Regions from separate parts of the Streptomyces sp. NPDC091416 genome, predicted to be linked through region 1. Evidence: predicted binding sites of a transcription regulator. Region 1 holds the regulator's gene; the other holds the start of a gene.
What was found. The regulator HspR, encoded in region 1, represses chaperone genes until heat shock. The targets are predictions, from matches to a motif close to TTGAGNNNNNNNNNCTCAA.
Positions count from the first base shown of each region.

Region 2: lon (endopeptidase La) is a predicted target of HspR. The motif match lies at 1,543-1,561, and genes of this name have one in related genera.

Region 1 covers NZ_JBIVTU010000016.1:178,220-181,624, forward strand. Annotated here, with positions in the region: partial or broken gene ACIQMX_RS35800 (LuxR C-terminal-related transcriptional regulator) at 1-1,026, shown strand, start outside; gene ACIQMX_RS35805 (heat shock protein transcriptional repressor HspR) at 1,081-1,527, opposite strand; gene dnaJ (molecular chaperone DnaJ) at 1,529-2,725, opposite strand; gene grpE (nucleotide exchange factor GrpE) at 2,795-3,405, opposite strand, start outside.
Region 2 covers NZ_JBIVTU010000001.1:227,628-231,032, forward strand. Annotated here, with positions in the region: gene lon (endopeptidase La) at 1-1,520, opposite strand, end outside; gene ACIQMX_RS00790 (cysteine hydrolase family protein) at 1,737-2,336, shown strand; gene ACIQMX_RS00795 (nucleotidyltransferase) at 2,333-3,151, shown strand; gene ACIQMX_RS00800 (spermidine synthase) at 3,309-3,405, shown strand, end outside.

The sequences.
Region 1 (3,405 bases):
TCACGGTGTACACCGAAGCCCTGCGCGCAGGACGAATACCCCGGACGGCACTGCGCCCCGCACCGTGCCTGCTCGAGTTGGCACTCGTGCACCCGGACCCCCAGGACAACGACTGGATCCGGCCGGTGCCGCCGTCCGCGGCCCTCGCCCACCTGCTGCAGCCCGTCATGCGGGAGATTCACGAGCGCGTCAGGCTCTCCGCCGCGCTCGCGGATTCGCTGGCTCCCCTGGCTTCTGTCGCCAGCACCGACCCCAACCTCGCCATCACCGTCCTCGAAGGCATCCCGCTCATCGAGACGGCCGTTCAGAACGCCCTGGACGGTGCGCAGGAAGAGATCCTCACCCTGCAGCCGGGAAGCAGCCGCCCGGCGGACCAGCTCAAGAGGGCGCTGGCACGCGCCCTGTCCACGGTGGACCGCGGCGCCACCCTGCGCCACATCTACCAGCACCCGGCGCGCTACAGCCCGACGCTCAAGACCTATCTGGCCGAGGTGCCACCCGGTCACATCGAGGTCCGCACCATCGAGCAGACCGTCGAGCGGCTCTTCATCTTCGACCGCACCGTGGCCTTCATCCCCCGCCAACCCCACGCGCGACGTGGCCCTGGAGATCCGTCACCCGGCGCTCGTCCGCTATCTGATCCAGGTGTACGAGGTCCTGTGGGCCCAGGCCACCCCACTCACCGAACCGCTCCAGCCGACCCCTGCGGGCGCCACCGTCACCGCGGTCCAGCTCAGCATCGCGCGCCTCCTCGTCGAAGGTCACATCGATCAGGTGGTGGCCCGCAAGCTCGGCATCAGCGTCCGCACCTGCCGCACCCACATCGCCAAACTCATGCAGACCTTCAACGCCACCAGCCGCACCCACCTCGGCGCCCTCCTCGTCCGCTCCGGCATCGCCGAGCCCGCGGCGTCCCGTACGGCTGAAGGGCCCGCGGCGTCCCGTACGGCTGAGGAGCCCGCGGCGCCACAGACAGCGGCCCCGCACACGGCAGAGGAGCCCGTCACCCCCGACGTTCCGGGGTGACGGGCTCCTGTCACGGGCTTCCCCAGAGGGATCTCCGCTGAGTCCTGCGGTCCTTCAGTCCTTCGGCCGCTTCGGCCGCCAGACCACCAACGCACTGGTCTGCTGCACGTCCTGATACGGCACCAGGTCGCGCCGGTACGAGGCGTGCACCTGGGCCTCGCGCTGCTGCATGGCCACCGCCGCCCCGTCCACGGCCGCCGAGAGCTCGGCGACGCGCTGCTGGAGCGCTGCGACCTGATTCTCCAGTTCGATGATGCGCTTGATGCCGGCCAGGTTGATGCCCTCGTCCTGCGACAGCTGCTGCACGGTGCGCAGCAGCTCGATGTCGCGGGCCGAGTAGCGCCGTCCGCGTCCGGCCGTACGGTCGGGCGAGACGAGGCCGAGGCGGTCGTACTGGCGCAGCGTCTGCGGATGGAGGCCCGAGAGCTGGGCCGCGATCGAGATCACGTACACCGGCGATTCATCGGTGAGTTCGTACGGATTGCGTCGTCGGCCGTCCACCTCAAGCTCCCTTCGCTGCCTGGAACAGCTCCGCCCGCGGGTCCTGGTCCGCGGTCGCCTTCCGGTAGGCCTCCAGCGCGTCCCGGGCGTCGGTGCCCAGGTCCGTGGGGACCGCCACCTCGACGGTGACCAGCAGGTCGCCGCGGGTGCCGTCCTTGCGGACCGCGCCCTTGCCCCGGGCCCGCATGGTACGCCCGCCCGGTGTGCCGGCCGGAAGCTTCAGGGTGACCGGCGGTCCGCCGAGCGTGGGGACCTTCACCTCGCCGCCGAGCGCCGCCTCCGTGAAGGTGACGGGCACGGTGACCGTGAGGTTGTCGCCCTTGCGCCCGAAGACCGGGTGGGCGTCGACGTGGACGACGACGTAGAGGTCGCCGGCCGGTCCGCCGCGCTCGCCCGGGGCGCCCTTGCCGCGCAGCCGGATCCGCTGGCCGTCGAGGACGCCCGCCGGGATCCTGACCTGCATGGTGCGGGACGACTTCGCCCGTCCGCTGCCCTTGCAGACCTCGCAGGGGTCCTGGGCGATGAGGCCCCGGCCCTTGCAGTCCACGCAGGGATCGGTGAGCGAGAACCCGCCGCCGCTGCCGCGCGAGACCTGGCCGGTGCCGACGCAGGTCGGGCAGACCCGGGGGGTGCCGTTCTTGTCGCCGGTGCCGGAGCAGGCCTTGCAGGGCGCCTGGCTGGACATCCGCAGCGGGACCGTGGCCCCGTCGACCGCCTCGGTGAAGCTGAGCGTCACCTCGGACTCGATGTCCTGGCCGCGGCGCGGCTGCACCCGGGTGCCGGCGCCGGCACCCGCGCCACCCCGGTTGAAGAGGCCGCCGAAGACATCTCCCAGGCCGCCGCCGCCGAACCCGCCGGCGCCGCCCTGCTGGCCCCCGCCCGGGGCACCTCCGAAGAGGTCCCCCAGGTCGAAGTTGAAGTTGCCCTGGGCGCCGCCGGGTCCGGCGCGGAAGCCACCGTTGCCGAAGAGGGCGCGCGCCTCGTCGTACTCCTTGCGCTTCTTGGCGTCGCCGAGGACGTCGTTCGCCTCGGAGATCTCCTTGAAGCGCCCTTCCGCCTTGTCGTCGCCCTTGTTGGCGTCCGGGTGGAACTCGCGGGCGAGCTTCCGGTACGCCTTCTTGATCTCGGCGTCGGTGGCGTCCTTCGGGACGCCGAGAACCTTGTAGTAGTCCTTCTCGACGAAGTCCTTCGTACTCATCGACGTCCCTCCTTCCGGACGCCCGGCCGGGTGGCCGGGTGGTGTGCTGCCAGGTGGTCGGACGGAATGTCAGACCTCCTCGCCGCCACCGCTCTCCTCGTCGTCTGCCTTCTCTTCCTTCGCCGCGGGGGTCGCCCCCGGCTGGGGTTCGGCCACCGCCACCCGCGCGGGGCGGATGGTGCGCTCGCCGATGCGATACCCGGGCTGCAGGATCGCCACGCAGGTCGTCTCCGTGACGTCCGGCGCGTACGAGTGCATCAGGGCCTCGTGGATCGTCGGGTCGAAGGGCTCGCCCTCCTTGCCGAACTGCTGCAGTCCGAGCTTGGCGACGACCGTCTCCAGCGATTCGGCCACCGACTTGAACCCGCCCACGAGCTCACCGTGCTCACGGGCCCGGCCGACGTCGTCGAGCACGGGCAGGAGCTCGGACAGGAGACCCGCGACGGCGATCTCCTTGACCGTGACCCGGTCCCGCTCCACGCGGCGGCGGTAGTTCTGGTACTCGGCCTGGAGCCGCTGGAGGTCGCCCGTGCGCTCGGAGAGCGCGGTGCGGACCTGGTCCAGCTGAGCGGTCAGGGCCGTCGTCCGGTTCGCGTCCGTACGGTTCTCGTCCGTCTGGTTCGCGTCCCCGGCCGGGGCCGCCGCCTCCTCCGAAGAGGGGGTGGCGGCCTTCGGCTCGG
Region 2 (3,405 bases), on a different contig from region 1:
TCGGTGTAGCCGTCGAGCCGGACCAGTTCCATCCGGTCGAGCAGCGCTTCCGGAATGGCTTCGAGCACATTCGCCGTGGCCAGGAAGACGACGTCGCTGAGGTCGAGTTCGACCTCCAGGTAGTGGTCGCGGAAGGTGTGGTTCTGCGCCGGGTCGAGGACTTCGAGGAGGGCCGCGGCCGGGTCGCCCCGGAAGTCGGAGCCGACCTTGTCGATCTCGTCGAGCAGGACGACCGGGTTCATCGAGCCGGCCTCCTTGATGGCGCGGACGATACGGCCGGGCAGCGCGCCGACGTACGTACGCCGGTGGCCGCGGATCTCCGCCTCGTCCCGGACACCGCCGAGGGCGACGCGGACGAACTTGCGCCCCATGGCGTGCGCCACGGACTCGCCGAGCGAGGTCTTCCCGACCCCGGGCGGCCCGACCAGGGCCAGTACGGCACCGCCGCGCCGGCCTCCGACCACACCCAGCCCGCGGTCGGCACGCCGCTTGCGCACCGCGAGGTACTCGGTGATGCGCTCCTTCACGTCCTGCAGACCCGCGTGTTCGGCGTCGAGGATCTCCTGGGCGCCCTTGATGTCGTACGCGTCCTCGGTCCGCTCGGTCCACGGGAGTTCGAGGACGGTGTCGAGCCAGGTCCTGATCCAGGGGCCTTCGGGGCTCTGGTCGGAGGCACGCTCCAGCTTGTCGACCTCCTTGAGCGCGGCCTCGCGGACGTGCTCGGGCAGGTCGGCGGCCTCGACACGTGCCCGGTAGTCGTCGGACTCGTCCTCCGGGTCGCCGTTGAGCTCGGAGAGCTCCTTGCGCACGGCGTCGAGCTGGCGCCGCAGCAGGAACTCGCGCTGCTGCTTGTCGACGCCCTCCTGGACGTCCTTGGCGATGGACTCGGCGACGTCCTGCTCGGCGAGGTGTTCGCCGAGCCACTGGATGGCGAGCTTCAGCCGGGCGACCGGGTCGGCGGTCTCCAGGAGCTGCACCTTCTGTGCGGTGGTCAGGAAGGGGGAGTAGCCGGAGTTGTCGGCGAGCGCGGAGACGTCCTCGATCTGCTGGACCCGGTCCACGACCTGCCAGGCGCCGCGCGTCTTCAGCCAGCTGGTGGCGAGGGCCTTGTACTCCTTGACCAGTTCGGCGACGGCTCCGGGGAGCGGCTCGGGGACGGTGCCGTCGACCCGGGTCCCCTCCACCCAGAGCGCGGCGCCGGGCCCGCTGGTCCCGGCCCCGATGCGTACGCGTCCACGCCCGCGGATGAGGGCGCCGGGGTCGCCGTCCGAGAGCCGTCCGACCTGCTCGACGGTCCCGATGACACCGATCCCGGTGTAGGTCCCGTCGATACGCGGAACGAGCAGCACCTCGGGCTTGCGGCCACCTTCGCGGGCCGCGGCCTGTGCGGCCTCCACCGCGGCCCGGACCTCGCTGTCGGACAGGTCGAGAGGTACCACCATTCCGGGCAGCACGACCTCGTCGTCGAGCGGCAGCACAGGCAGCGTGAGCGGTGTGACCGCATTGGACTCAGTAGCCATGATCTCCCCTTCGGCAGTCAAGTTGAGCTATGCAGACTCAATGCTCCTGAGCCGCGCAATGTTCCCGGGAGTGCGTTCGCTGTGAGCGATCGCGCACGACTGCCGTGCCGCGCCTTGGTGCAACACCGGCCCCGGGCCCCTTAGTCCTTCCGCCCCAGGACCGGGTCCGTGCGATATCCCGTGGAGCACGAAGAGGCCACCGGACAGGATGACCCCATGACCGATGCCGCGTTCCCTTCCCAGGCCCTGCTCGTCGTCGACGTCCAGAAGGCCGGGGTGACCGGCGACCGGGCCGTGCCCGGCGCGGCCGCACTCCTGGAACGGACGGCGGACCTGATCGCCCGCGCACGCCGGAGCGGCGCGCTCGTCGTGCATCTGCAGAACGACGGCGCCCCGGGCTCGGGCGACGAGCCGCACACCCCCGGCTGGGCGCTCCACCTGCCGGTCGAGACGGGACCCAAGGAGTTCGTGATCCGCAAGACGCGGGACGACGGCTTCGCGGAGACGTCCCTGGGCTCCGTCCTCGGCACGGCGGGCGTCGGCTCTCTCGCCGTCTGCGGCGTCATGTCGGAGATGTGCGTCCAGGCGACGGCCCGCACGGCGCTGGCCCTGGGTTACCGGGTCGTCCTCCCCCACGACGCGCACGCCACGCAGGACATCCCGGCCGCCCCCGGCATCAGCGAGGCGGTCCCGGCGGCCGTGGTCTCGCGGGTCGCGGCCTGGGCGATCAGCGCGGACGCCGACGTCACGGCGCGAGCCGAGGGCGTGACGTTCGCATCCCCGAGCCCGGGCCCGCAGAGCGGGATGTCCTCATGACCGGCGTCCGAGGGCTGAACCAGGACGGCACGATCGCACGGGAGGGGTCGCCGGGCCGGGTACGGCCCGCGTTCGCACCGGTCGTGGCCGCGGCCCGTACCCGGATCGCCGAGGTCTTCGGTCCCGCGCGGCTGGACGGCGCCTACATCTACGGCAGCATCCCGCGCGGCACGGCCGTGCCCGGGGTCTCCGACCTGGACCTGCTGCTCGCCCTGCGCGACAAGCCGACCGGGGCGGACCGCGCCGACGCCGATGCCGTGGAGGGAGCCCTGGACGCGGCGTTCGACGAGATCGACGGCGTCGGCATCCTGCTCTCCGACACGAACACGCTGCTCAGCACCCTCGAACGTCATGACTTGGGCTTCTTCGTCGCCTGCCTGTGCACGCCCCTGCTCGGCGAGGACCTCGCCACCCGGCTGCCGCGCTACCGGCCGACCTCGCTGCTCGCCCGCGAGACCAACGGAGATCTGTGCCTGGCGCTCCCCCGCTGGCGCGAACGGGCCGCCGAGGCCACCACGGACGCCGCGCGGCGCACCCTGACGCGGGGGGTCGCACGCCGGATCGTGCGTACGGGCTTCACCCTGGTCATGCCCCAGTGGGGCGGCTGGACCAGCGATCTGGCGGAGTCGGCCGAGCTCTTCGCCCGCTACCACCCGCACCTCCCCGAACGGGCGGAGCAGATGCGGCTGGCCGCGCGCACGGGCCGCACCCCGAGCGCCGACCCGGCCGTCCTGTCCCTGCTCGTCGACGACCTCGCCCCCTGGCTGGCGGCCGAACACATCGCGGTGCACGGCGAGAAGGCTCCACGTCCCTGACCGGGTCCGCATGCGGCGTGCGTGCGCAGGAGGCGGGTCCGCGGCGGCCGCACACGCGAGCCGCCACCGCCCCGTTCGGGGAAACCGCTGGCCCGGTGGCCACGCCAGCCGACAGGATGGCGGGGACAGCGACCGCCATCCACCGGAGAGCATCGCCATGCCCCTCACCTTCGGCCCCGACATCCTCGCCCCCGTCACGCTGGACCGCCGCCAGGGGCCCCACGGGGAGGTCGTGCTGCGCAGGCGGGGCGACG